3 regions of the Giesbergeria sinuosa genome follow, and region 1 is predicted to be linked to each of the others. Evidence: predicted binding sites of a transcription regulator. Region 1 holds the regulator's gene; each other region holds the start of a gene.

Region 1 (4,488 bases):
TGGAGCCGTTCACGGTCACGCTCCCCATGTTCTTGGGCATTTTGTGCTTGCTCCAAGGCTTTGCGGGCCACTCGCCAACGTTGCCAGCAACGTGCCACCTCTAGGGTGGAAGTACCGGCATAGGCGTCCAGCAGCTTGCGCACAGCATCGGGCCGCGTCAAACTTTGCCAAGCGTGCTGACCGTGGATGTCCAACAGCCACTCGCCCGCCGTACGCAACTGGGCCGCTGTGGCTGGGGTGCCGTTGATCCAGGCCCGGCTCTTGCCTTGGGTGTCCACCGTGCGGCGCAGCAACAAGTGCTCTTCGATGCCAAAACCAGCCTCTTCCAGCCATGAGCGCAGGCCGAGGGGCGTGTCAAACTCTGCACAAACATCTGTGCGGCTTGCACCTTCACGCACCAGAGCCGCATCGGCACGGGCACCCAATACCAATTGCAGGGCATCAATCAGAATGGATTTTCCCGCCCCCGTCTCTCCGGTCAGGGCCGTGAATCCATCTGCAAGCTCCAGATCCAGCCGCTGCACAATGACAAAATCGTGCAACGTGATGCTCTTGAGCGACATGTTCAGGAACCTCCTTCGTTCCAGCGCAGTTTCTTGCGCAACGTGTCAAAGTAACTCCAGCCGCGCGGATGCAAAAAGCGCACGCAGTATTCAGCCCGGCGCACCAAAATACGATCACCGTGGTGCAAAGAGGCCAAGGACTGCATATCAAAATTGGCACTGGCATCGCGCCCATTGACAATTTCGATGGCAATCTCCGTGATGTCAGCCAGCACAATCGGGCGGTTTGACAACGTGTGGGGCGCAATAGGCACCAACACCCAGCCAGGCAAAGACGGGTGCAGCATAGGCCCCCCCGCCGACAATGAATAGGCCGTCGAACCCGTAGGGGAAGCCACAATCAGACCATCGGCACGTTGATTAGCCACAAAATGGCCATCCACCTCCACCCGCAACTCCACCATGCCAGAGGTAGCCCCCCGGTTGACCACTACATCATTCATGGCAAAGGCATCAAACACACACACGCCCTCACGCAGCACGCGCGCGTGCATCAAAGGACGGTGGTCTTCCTCAAACTGCCCATGCAGCATGGGCGCAAGAGTGGACTGGTAATTGTCTAGTGGAATATCGGTGATAAAGCCCAACCGCCCTTGGTTGATTCCAATCAATGGAGTGCCATAACGGGCCACTTGGCGGCCAATGCTCAACATGGTGCCATCGCCCCCAACCACCAGACCTAAATCGCACTGATGGCCGATTTCGTCCACATCCAAAGCCGGATATCCGGGCATGTCCATATGGGCTGCCGTCTGTGCTTCTAGCGAAACGGTACAGCCTTGGCTACGCAGAAACAGGGCAATACCCTCTAGCGTCTTGCGCGCATGTTCGGCCATGACTCCAGAGGTCGGACTCTGGTACTTGCCTACCAAGGCAATGTGTTCAAAACGGGACTTCATGGACGAATTACATCATTGTTGCGCGTCAAGCCGCTGACGGGCCAGCGCCATTGGGGCCAACACCAACTGGGCTCAGTGGTGGTGGCTGAGCGCGTTGGAGACCAGCCGCGAGGTAATGTCCACAATCTGGATCATCCGGTCGTAGGGCATTCGGGTGGGGCCAATCACCCCCAATGTGCCTACCACCTGCCCATCCACCTCATAAGGCGCACTGACAACCGACAACTCTTCAAAGGGAACTACTTGGCTCTCACCACCAATGTAAATGCGCACCCCTTCGGCCTGCTGCGATACATCCAGCAGGCGCAAAATTTGGGTTTTTTGCTCAAACAGGTCAAACGCACGGCGCAAATTGCCCATATTTTGAGAAAAATCGCTCACCGACAGCAAATTGCGCTCACCCGAAATCACCACTTCTTCTTGGGCCTGCTCAAAGGCTTCGGAACTGACCTGCACCGCAGCCTGCATCAGCGTGGCAATCTCGCCGCGCAGTTGGTCTACCTCTGTAGCCAACCGCTCACGCACCTGCTCCATCGCCATGCCTGCATAGTGCATGTTCAAGAAATTGGCTACTTCCACCAACTGGCTTTGGGTGAAATCGGTTTCAGACAGAATCACCCGGTTCTGCACATCGCCTTCGGGCGAGACAATGATGAGCAAAAAGCGCCGCTCCGACAGGCGCAAGAATTCGATATGCCGAAACACAGAAGTGCGCCGGGGCGCCATCACTACGCCAACAAATTGCGACAAGCTCGATAGCAGTTGAGCCGCGTTGGCAATCACTTTCTGTGGTTGGTCAGGGGCCAATTGGGGTGTAGAGATATACCTACGGTCTGCCGTGAGCATGGTATCGACGAACAACCGATAGCCTTTGGCGGTAGGAACCCGCCCCGCAGAGGTGTGCGGACTGGCAATAAGGCCCAAGTATTCCAAATCCGCCATCACGTTGCGAATGGTGGCTGGCGACAAATCCAGCCCCGAGGCACGTGACAAAGTGCGGGAGCCTACGGGCTGCCCATCTTCGATATAACGCTCTACCAGCGCCTTGAGCAACAACTTGGCACGATCATCCAGCATCGGGCAATTTTATCCATCTTGCGCGGAAAATCCCGTTCTTCAGGGTGGAGATGTAGCGCGCGGATACCAAAGGTATTTTTTGTGCAAGCATAGGGACTGCATAGAATCAAAGTATGCAACGCTTGCAAGCCTTCAAGTTCGAGCTCATGCCCAATAGTGCGCAGCAGCGCGACATGTGCCGCTTTGCTGGGGCGCGTCGGTTTGTCTATAACAAGGCGTTGGCACTGCAAAAAGCCAACTATGCAGCGGGTGGCAAATTTATCAGTTATGTGGAAATGGCCAACCAGCTACCACAGCGGAAGGATGAGTTGCCTTGGCTCAGGCAATCGCCTTCCCAAACCTTGCAACAAGCGCTCAAAGATGCAGAGCGTGCGTTCAAAAACTTCTTTGAAAAACGTGCAGGTTTTCCGCGCTTCAAGCACAAAGGCCGTGCGGAGAGTTTTCGTTTTCCACAGGGCTTTGAGATCGACCTAGGCAACCGCCGTATCAAGTTACCGAAGCTGGGCTGGGTACGCTTTCGGCCAAGCCGCAAGCTCCTTGGAACAGCCAAAAACATCACGGTAAGCCACTCGGCTGGCAAGTGGTTTGCCAGCATCCAAACCGAACGCGAAGTGGCTCCCCCTGTCCCCACTGCGACCACCGCCATCGGCATCGACTTAGGTATTGCCCGCTTTGCCACCTTCAGCGATGGCGCTTTTCTAGCACCCCTGAACAGTTTCAAGCGCCACCAAGTCCGGCTGGCACGCTACCAGCGGCGCATGGCGCGCAAAGTCAAATTTAGCAGCCACTGGAAAAAAGAAAAAGCCAAGGTCCAAAAAATTCACACGCGGATTGCAAACTGCCGCAAAGACTTCCTGCACAAAGCCACTACAGCGATCAGCCAAAACCACGCGCTCGTTTGTATCGAAGACTTGCAGGTCAAAAATATGTCGAAATCGGCACAGGGTTGCCAAGACAAGCCGGGTAAGAACGTCCAAGCCAAGTCGGGCTTGAACCGCTCCATTTTGGATCAGGGTTGGAGCGAGTTTCGGCGGCAACTGGAATACAAACTGCAATGGTCGGGCGGGATGCTGGTAGCGGTATTGCCGCAAAACACCAGCCGCACCTGTCCGGCTTGCGCTCATGTGTCCAAGGACAATCGGCGCACACAGGCGCCGTTTCTGTGTGTAGCCTGTGGCTACCAAAACCACGCGGATGTGGTGGGGGCCATGAATGTTTTAGAGCGTGGATTACGCTTGTTAGCCTGTGGAGAGGATGTCAGCCGCGCCAAAGTTGCAAGACCTAAGCGTGCAGCCTCAGTGAAGCAGGAACCCACTGAGGCGACCAGCACAAACACGATGCTTGTGACTGGCGCGGTAGGAATCCCCTGCCTTTAGGCAGGGGAGGATGTCAAGTCGCATTTTTTCGGGCGAGGTGGCTTGGTGGTATGGATGAGCAAAGTCGCCTTGTCCATCTCTCCGGCCAGCAGTGCGGGCCAAGCCTTCAGCGCATGGGAAATACTGTCTTCTATCAAGGTACGCTGCTCAGGTGCCGGCTTTTTCAGCACCCAATGTGGCACCTCGGTTTTCACACCAGGGTGTCCGATGCCGATGCGCAGCCGCCAATAGTCAGAAGCCCCCAATTGGGCATGGATATCGCGCAGACCATTGTGGCCGCCGTGGCTACCACCACGCTTGAGCTTGATCTGACCAGGAGAAAAATCCAATTCGTCGTGGGCCACCAAGATTTCGTCAGGGGCAATCTTAAAAAACCGCGCCAAAGCAGCCACCGATTTGCCCGACAAGTTCATGAAGGTTTGGGGTTGCAACAGCCAGACCGTGTGACCATGCACATTGGCCCGTGCGGCCAAACCCCAATAGCTGCGTTCGGGCTGCAAATGCACCTTGAGTTCACGCGCTAGGGCATCAATCCACCAAAAACCCGCATTGTGGCGAGTGGCTTCATATTCC
Region 2 (4,488 bases), 120 kb from region 1:
CGCCCTGTTGCAACACGCCTTAGCCCAGGCCAACAATGTCGTGGTGGTACTGGGCTCAGCCTGGCAGCCGCGCTCACCCAAAAACCCTTTCACCTGGCAAGAGCGCGCCGAGATGCTGCGCCAAGCCCTGCCCACCACCGACCAAGCGCGGGTGCAATGCGTGGCGGTGCGTGACTATTACAACGAGGCCCGCTGGGTGGCCAGCGTACGCCAAGAAGTGGCGGCACGTGTGCCTGCCGGTGCCCGCATTGCCTTGGTGGGCCACTTTAAAGACGCCAGCAGCAACTACCTGCGCAGTTTTCCGGGTTGGGCGTTGCTCGATGTGCCCCGCCACGGCACCGTTGATGCCACCGCCATCCGCGATGCCTATTTTGGGGCAGGCAGCGGGGCCGTCTTGGCCGCCTTGGCACCACTGGCCGACCAGATGCCCGCCACCACCTTGGCACAACTGCACCGCTTTGCACAAAGCAAAGACTACCTGCTGCTGCAACAAGAATGGCAAATGCTACGCCAATACCGAGCCGCTTGGGCCAGTGCGCCCTATGCGCCAGTGTTTGTCACAGTCGATGCCCTGCTGTGCTGCCAGCAACATGTCTTGCTGATTCGCCGAGGCCATGCCCCCGGTGTGGGGCAACTGGCCCTGCCCGGCGGTTTTTTGGAGCCACGCGACACCCTCTGGCAATCTTGCCTACGCGAGCTGGCCGAAGAGACCCACTGCCATGTGCCAGAAGACACCTTGCGCGCCGCCCTGCGCCAAGTCAGTGTGTTTGACCACCCAGACCGCAGCCAACGCGGGCGCACCCTCACCCATACCCATTATTTCGATTTGGGCGCACAGCCACTGCCCACCGTACAGGCGGGTGACGATGCGGCACAGGTGCAATGGGTACCGATGAACCAATTAGCAGCACTAGAGGCCGAGTTTTTTGAAGACCACTTTCACATGCTCGACCACTTTTTGGGCCTGACCAGCAGTTTGCCCACAGCCCCGCTTTAGGCCATCACGGCAAGCTCTACCCGGTTGCGCCCTTGGGCCTTGGCACGGTACAGCGCCGAATCTGCGGCCAAGAACAAATCATCGGCCTGCTGCCCATGTTCTGGAAACATAGCCACACCAAAGCTGCAACTGATGCCGTGGAGTCCAGGCACTTCGGGCCAATCCAGCTCCGCCAACCGCGCCCGCAACCGCTGGGCACAGTGGAGCACATGCCCACAGGGCGCACCAGCACTGACCAAGAGAAACTCCTCCCCCCCCCAGCGAAACAAATAGTCTGCGGCCCGCACATGCGCCTGAATCTCGTGGGCCACTTTGCGCAACACCAAATCTCCCGTCTGATGACCAAAACGGTCGTTGATGTCCTTGAAATGGTCTAGGTCAAACAAACACAACCCCAAGGGCAAGTTCTGCTGCTGGCATCGCTGCAATTGCTGCTGCAAGATACGCTCACATTCGCGACGATTGAGCAGCCCGGTCAAGGCATCGTGTGATGCCTGCATTTGCAGGGCTTGCTCGGCATGTTTACGGTCGGTGATGTTCTGCACCATACCCACCACCCTAATAGGTTGGCCTTGGGCGTCACGCTCACAAACACGCCCCCGGTCATGCACCCACAGGTAATGGCCGTTGCGGTTGCGCAGCCGGTATTCAGCCTCATAACGCTCACGCAAGCCTTTGATGTGTTCTTGCAGCGCCCGGCGTACACGGCTGGCATCGTCGGGGTGGACATTGGTGGCCCAAGTCTCTAGCGTGGGCTTCATCTCATGGGGGCCATAACCCAGCATACGCTTGAGTTGAGGGCTAAAAAACACTTCGTTGTTGAGCAGATTCCAGTCCCACAGGCCATCAGATGCCTCGGTCAGGGCATAGCGCAACTGCACATCGCGGTCGTTCAGGTCTTGCTCCAGCGCCAGACGGCGGCCAATGTCCCGCGCTACCGACACAAAATATTCGCAGCCTTGGTGCATAAAGGCACTGGTCGTTACCTCTACCGGCACCTCGGCCCCACTGCGATGGCGATGGCGGCCAATAAAAACAAACTGTCCCTGTGCCTCCCGAACCGCCTGCGCAATGCTGGCCCACTGCTCAATGCCAATCACATCTTTTTGCAGACTCAGCACCGAATGCTGCACCACCTCGTCGCGGGGCAGCCCTACTTGGTGCAGGGCTGCTGCATTGCAGTCCAGAATGTTGGAGGTTTGTGGATCAATCAGGTAAACCGCATCGGGCAGATGCTCAAACACCGATTGGTGCAGAGAAAAAGAAGAGATCAGCATGGTATTGGCTTGTTATTGAGGGCTGTGCCTTGTTATTTCCATACGCAAGGCACGATGTTAAGGCACCCCCCATACACAGCCCCCTCTTGAAAGCCCGCAAAAAGCCCTTATCATTAGCACTCGTCTGACAAGAGTGCTAACAACACCCTGTCAGCGGAAGATTGGCTACGTGTCTGCAAACACAGACCCTCAATTGATAAAGCATTTTTTTGACCCCTTCAGGAGATAGATCCATGAACCTTCGCCCTCTGCACGACCGTGTCATCGTCAAGCGCATCGAAAGCGAAACCAAGACTGCCTCCGGCATCTATATCCCCGACAACGCCGCAGAAAAGCCTGACCAAGGCGAAGTGCTGGCCGTTGGCCCCGGCAAGAAGAATGACAAGGGCGAGCTGATTGCGCTGAACGTCAAGGTGGGTGATCGCGTGCTGTTTGGCAAATACAGCGGCCAGACCGTCAAGGTCGATGGCAATGAACTGCTGGTGATGAAGGAAGACGACCTCTTTGCCGTCGTTGAAGCCTAAGCACTTTCAGCACTGACCCCTGTTTTTAGAATTCTGGAGAAATACACATGGCAGCAAAAGACGTAGTTTTTGGTGGTGAAGCCCGCGCCCGCATGGTCGAAGGCGTCAACGTCCTGGCCAACGCCGTTAAAGTGACACTCGGCCCCAAGGGCCGCAACGTGGTGCTGGAGCGTTCCTTTGGCGCCCCCACCGTGACCAAAGACGGTGTGTCCGTGGCCAAGGAAATCGAACTCAAAGACAAGCTGCAAAACATGGGCGCCCAGATGGTCAAGGAAGTGGCTTCCAAGACCTCTGACAACGCTGGTGACGGTACTACCACCGCTACCGTGCTGGCCCAAGCCATCGTGCGCGAAGGCATGAAGTATGTGGCCGCTGGCATGAACCCCATGGACCTGAAGCGCGGTATCGACAAGGCTGTAGAAGTCCTGATCGCCGAGCTGAAGAAGGCTTCCAAGCCCACCACCACTTCCAAAGAAATTGCCCAAGTCGGCTCCATTTCCGCCAACTCTGACACCAGCATCGGCGAAATCATTGCCAATGCCATGGACAAAGTAGGCAAAGAAGGCGTGATCACCGTAGAAGACGGCAAGAGCCTGCAAAACGAACTCGATGTCGTTGAAGGTATGCAGTTTGACCGTGGCTACCTGTCGCCCTACTTCATCAACAACCCCGAAAAGCAAGCCGCGATCCTGGACAACCCCTTCGTGCTGCTGTTCGACAAGAAGATCAGCAACATCCGCGACCTGCTGCCTACGCTGGAGCAAGTGGCTAAGGCTGGCCGTCCGCTGCTGATCGTGGCTGAAGACGTCGAAGGCGAAGCTCTGGCAACATTGGTGGTCAACACCATCCGTGGCATCCTGAAGGTGGTGGCCGTGAAGGCTCCTGGCTTTGGCGACCGTCGCAAGGCCATGTTGGAAGACATCGCCATCCTGACTGGCGGCAAGGTTATCGCTGAAGAAGTGGGCCTGACTTTGGAAAAGGTTACGCTGGCCGATCTGGGCCAAGCCAAGACCATCGAAGTGGGCAAAGAAAACACCATCATCATCGACGGCCACGGCGCTGCTGCTGACATCGAAGCCCGCGTCAAGCAAATCCGCGTGCAAATCGAAGAAGCCACCTCCGACTACGACCGCGAAAAGCTGCAAGAGCGCGTGGCCAAGTTGGCTGGCGGTGTGGCCGTGATCAAGGTCGGCGCTGCCACCGAAGTCGAAATGAAGGAAAAGAAGGCCCGCGTCGAAGACGCCCTGCACGCTACCCGCGCTGCCGTGGAAGAAGGCATTGTGGCCGGTGGTGGTGTGGCTCTGCTGCGCGCCCGCCAAGCTGCTGGCGCCATCAAGGGTGACAACACCGACCAAGACCACGGCATTGCCTTGGTGCTCAAGGCCATCGAAGCGCCCCTGCGCGAAATCGTGGCCAACGCCGGTGGCGAGCCTTCGGTGGTGGTTAACGCCATCTTGGCTGGTGCTGGCAACTACGGCTTCAACGCCGCCAACGACACCTATGGCGACATGATCGAAATGGGTATTCTGGACCCCACCAAGGTGACCCGCACCGCGCTGCAAAACGCCGCTTCCGTGGCCAGTCTGATGTTGACCACCGAGTGCATGGTCGCCGAGACCCCCAAGGCCGAGACTGCTGGTGCCCCTGATATGGGTGGCATGGGCGGTATGGGTGGCATGGGCGGCATGGG
Region 3 (4,488 bases), on a different contig from region 1:
CAAGGCCGCCAATGCGCTCTGGCTAGGCAGGCGCACCAAGGTGCTGCGTTGCAAAGTGGCCAATTGCAGCAAAGCCGCTGCCACCTGACCTGCCACGGTAGGAATGCGTACCAAACGCGCCCAATCTGCCATTTGGGCATTGGTCTGTGCATAAGCCACGGCCAATTCCCATAAAAAAGTCTGGTTGACCAAGCCACCCGCCAACAAAGGTGCAATGGGCACTTCACAGATCCGCACGGGTGACATGGCAATGCACGACAACATGGCAGGCTGACCGAGCAACATGGTGGAACCCAACGTTTGACCATGACCGCACAGGCCCACAGGCCGTTCAATGCCGTATTCTGAACTGCGCAACAACATGGTGGTGCCCACCTTGACGATACGAAAAACCGTCAGAGCCTCCCCCTGGCGCAGCAAATAGCTCCCCTTGGCAAAAGATCGCTCGGTGACCAACGACTGCCAATGCGGACGCACCTCTGGAGCCATCTTGCCCATCAGGCACAGGCGCTGACAGGCACAGCGTGCGCAATCGGCTGCCCGCCCCTCGGCTGCGTCTACCGCCAAGCCACGCAACACGGCCCCTTGGGGGGGGGCTGGCAATGGCAAAGGTGCAGCAGCCAAAGGACGCTCCTTGGCTCAATCGGCCCGAATGCTCTGGGTGGCAATCACTCCCCCCAGCAGCTGGGTGTCAGCCTGAATGCGTCGGGCCAGCCCTTCGGCGGTGGTGCCTGCAACCTGCCAGCCCTGTTGGAACAATTTTTGGCGCACCCCTGGATTGCGTACGATCTGGCTGAGCAGCACTGAGAGCCGCTCTCGCACTGGCAACGGCAGTGCTGGCGAGGAGGCCACGGCATTCCATATTTCTAAATGGAAATCAGCCACCCCCGCCTCGGACAAACTGGGGTAATGGGGCACCAACGTGCTACGCCCAGTAGATGTCACCCCCATAATGCGCAACTTGCCTGCCCGCTCTTGGGCGGCTGCCATTGCTGGGGGCAGCAGGGCCAATTGCAACTGCTCCCCCACCAGCGCCTGGATGACCTGAGGATTGCCAGGATAGGGCACATGCACTGGGGCCATGCCTGTTTTGGCTTTGAGCAACTCCATGCCAATGTGGGCGACTGTGCCCACCCCCGGCGTGCCATAACTCCACCGATCCCCCGCTTGGCGAGCTGCTATCAAGAAATCACGGGTTTGACTCCCCGGTGCTTTGGCAGGCACCGCCAAAACCAAAGGGGCGGTACCGATCAAACTGATAGGCGCCAAATCTTTGAGGGGGTCGTAAACAAGTTTGGGGTTGAGCATCCGTGCAATTGTCAAGTTGCCGTTGATCATCACTCCCAGCGTGTGGTGGTCGGTGGCACGGGCCACCACCTCGGCGGCGATGTTGCCTCCAGCCCCCACCCGGTTTTCTACCACCACTGGCACGCCCAAAGCCTGTGCAAGGGGTTCTGCCAATGTACGTGCGACCAAATCGGGCGAAGAGCCCCCCGGAAAACCCACCACCAACCGGATAGGTTGCGTAGGCCATCCAGGCGTAGCCAGCGCCCTGCCCGCCACCACGGGCTGTGCCAGACAGGCATTGCTGCCAACAGCAGCCAAGGCCCAAAGCAGGGCCGTGCGGCGCGAGGAGGAAGGGGGCATCAAAACTCCTGAACAATCGCTGTGATCCTATGACCCCAGCGCAAAGAAGGCACGTTGCACCTCAATGGTGCATCCTACATTATCGCCACCCCATACGGTGGGGAACAGCCCATCAGGCGTAGGCGCTCAACACCTTGCGCATTTTCTTCATAGCGGCCACCTCAATCTGGCGAATGCGCTCGGCACTCACGCCATAAACCGCCGCCAATTCATGCAGTGTCATGCCACCAGAACCATCGTCATTCACTTTGAGCCAACGCTCCTCCACGATCCGGCGACCACGCTCATCCAACGTAGCCAAGGCAGTGGCAATACCATCGCTGGCCAGCATGTCGCGCTGGTGCGACTCCATCACAGCCGTAGGCTCGTGCGAAGCATCAGCCAGATAGGCAATCGGGCCAAACGCCTGCTCACCATCGTCGGAGGGAGCTGGATCTAACAGCACGTCACCACCAGACATGCGTGTTTCCATCTCTATCACTTCTTCGCGCTTGACTTGGAGCTGATGGGCTACTTGGTCAATTTCAGTATCGGACAAACTGCTGCGGTGCGTGTCTTCGGCATCGGTCTTGAAGCCTTGCTTCATGGAGCGCAAATTGAAGAACAGCTTGCGCTGCGCCTTGGTGGTAGCCACCTTGACCATACGCCAGTTCTTCAGAATGTATTCATGGATCTCGGCTTTGATCCAGTGCATGGCATAACTGACCAGACGTACCCCCTGATCAGGATCAAAGCGTTTGACCGCCTTCATCAGGCCCACGTTACCTTCTTGGATCAAATCGCCGTGGGGCAGCCCATACCCCAAATATTGACGCGAAATAGAAATCACCAGCCGCAGGTGTGACATGACCAAGCGCCCAGCCGCCTCCACATCATTGTGGTCGCGCAGCCGACGCGCATAGCTTTGCTCTTCCTCATAGGTGAGCAAGGGCAAGCGATTGGCTGCCGAGATATAAGCGTCCAGATTGCCCAGCGACGGCACTACGGCCCACGGGTTGGTCGATGCCAAAGCCGCCGATGCGGATCCAGATGAGAGTGTCATTCCAGAAGTCCTTTCTTCCAAGTCTTCATGTTAGCACTCTGTTGGAGAGAGTGCCAAGACCCGAAGTTCCCGACCCTGTAACAAAAAAATCAATGTTGATCGTCACTCAGTTTCCCGCTCTTTGCACTGAGTTCTGAACTCTGACTGCTTCTTTCGTTTGGGATCAAAGGGCAATAGCCCCAATTACTGGGGTTGGATTGATAGTGCCTCTAGCCTCTCGTTCAGACAAGGAGGCACCGAATACGCTACCCAATAAAGGGGGCGACTCTGGCGGATGCCTTTAACGCCGACTTCGTCAAGCTTGTTCAAACCTCCGCTGATGTAAGACCCAGCGAAATTTTTCTAGGTTCTGTTTTTTGCACTGAGCACTGAACTATGGGGACGTTTGCCACGTGAGACAAGGGCAAATACAGCATGGAACTCGGGAGTTTGAGTAAGGGCTGAGGACTGAAATCTTCGGCGAAGCAATTTCTTACTTTTCACCGTTGTTTTTTATTCCATGATGTGGGAATTGTCTCGAAAATACAGAAGATTGTGGTTCTGGTGGCCCTATCAACTCCGCCCGACAGAGCGCGCAGGTTCACTTGATGCCTGCATAACCGGTTGATTGGCACCCTTTTCGCGCAGTTTGCAGGCCTGTTTTGGCCTCTGCGATACCGCTTTAGCACTGGGAAAGCACTCCTATCCCTGTGCACCCATGATGCACTTCCTTGCCATTCACAGATTTCCCAACGTAAACAGCATCGTCAACCGCGCCGTGCTCTTCCCCTGGCCCCGGTAGCCCACCTTGGTGGTAGCCAAACTACTGCTTTTTCACCCTGAACGGTTGTTCCACCTTGTCTCACACGCTGGCCTTAAGCCGCTCGGCCTTGTCTTTGTCTGGTGCCTCTCTGGATCTCGCTCACCCTCTTTGTTTTTGGTCGAGCTGGGCGCAGCAATGCTGCTGGCATCCACGATGGGGCCGGTCTTGAGCATCAGATCTTGCTGGGCCAAACCGATGTTGATGGTCGCCAGCAGGTGTTTCTCCAGCAGGTGGCGAAAGTGCAAGATGATGGTTTCGTCAGGCATGCGGGCTGCGCCATCAAGATCCGCAAAGCAGCGGCACAGCGGCCGCTCGTGCAGCTCTTCTTCCATGGCAGGATCACTCACAGGTTCCACCACAGTTGCAGGCAATGGATGCACAGCATGGTCTCAATAGAAAACCAAAGAAGCTGTCGAAGTCACAACGCTCGAATGGGTATCATGATTCAATCACCACCGCCTGCTTGAACCCATCGGGTACTTCCCGCCAGCGGAAGCTGGGGTGATTCCAGTTCTCTATCGCTGCTTGAACATGTGCCGTGCGGCGGCAACCGCCTACGCACCGTCTACTGAAGCACTCTGCAAGGCGCTTGTGTAGCGGCTGGGGTTCCCCCCGAACTCAGCTGTTGCACGGCGCGCCATTTCAAGCAGTGCTGCCACAGCTACCTCCATGGCAGACGGCTCTCCTAAGCGGGACAATGGGCCTGAAATGGTCAGCGCCCCTTTCAGGTCTCCCAAGGCCCCAAAGACCGGTACGGAGGCAGAAGCCGTTTCGGGATCGCGTTCGCCGTATGAAGTTGCCCACAGGCGCTCTCTTATCAGTTCGAAACTGCTGTCTGTTTCCGTAAATGCCAAGAGCACTTTGCCCGACGCACCCTTACTCACATCAAAGTCCTCGCCGATCCGAATCGACACGCGTACTGCACGTGCAGGTTCGACGCGGCTAACCACCAAGCGTCGCGCACCCGCGCGCACGTAGAACGAGGCAGTCTCGCCAA

The links. The regulator HrcA, encoded in region 1, represses chaperone genes, less so after heat shock. The targets are predictions, from matches to a motif close to TTAGCACTCNNNNNNNNNGAGTGCTAA.
Region 2: groES (co-chaperone GroES) is a predicted target of HrcA. The motif match lies at 2,388-2,414, and genes of this name have one in related genera.
Region 3: rpoH (RNA polymerase sigma factor RpoH) is a predicted target of HrcA. The motif match lies at 2,720-2,746, and genes of this name have one in related genera.

What each region holds. Positions count from the first base shown of each region.
Region 1 covers NZ_JBHSHJ010000001.1:372,035-376,522, reverse strand. Annotated here, with positions in the region: gene recN (DNA repair protein RecN) at 1-563, opposite strand, end outside; gene ACFO6X_RS01695 (NAD kinase) at 566-1,462, opposite strand; gene hrcA (heat-inducible transcriptional repressor HrcA) at 1,535-2,539, opposite strand; gene ACFO6X_RS01685 (RNA-guided endonuclease InsQ/TnpB family protein) at 2,653-3,915, shown strand; gene pth (aminoacyl-tRNA hydrolase) at 3,912-4,488, opposite strand, start outside.
Region 2 covers NZ_JBHSHJ010000001.1:493,738-498,225, reverse strand. Annotated here, with positions in the region: gene ACFO6X_RS02225 (bifunctional nicotinamide-nucleotide adenylyltransferase/Nudix hydroxylase) at 1-997, shown strand, start outside; gene ACFO6X_RS02220 (sensor domain-containing diguanylate cyclase) at 994-2,274, opposite strand; gene groES (co-chaperone GroES) at 2,508-2,798, shown strand; gene groL (chaperonin GroEL) at 2,846-4,488, shown strand, end outside.
Region 3 covers NZ_JBHSHJ010000006.1:114,475-118,962, reverse strand. Annotated here, with positions in the region: gene ACFO6X_RS09450 (Crp/Fnr family transcriptional regulator) at 1-624, opposite strand, end outside; gene ACFO6X_RS09445 (Bug family tripartite tricarboxylate transporter substrate binding protein) at 640-1,647, opposite strand; gene rpoH (RNA polymerase sigma factor RpoH) at 1,760-2,689, opposite strand; partial or broken gene ACFO6X_RS09435 (transposase) at 3,563-3,891, opposite strand; partial or broken gene ACFO6X_RS09430 (hypothetical protein) at 3,888-4,088, shown strand; gene ACFO6X_RS09425 (IclR family transcriptional regulator) at 4,046-4,488, opposite strand, start outside.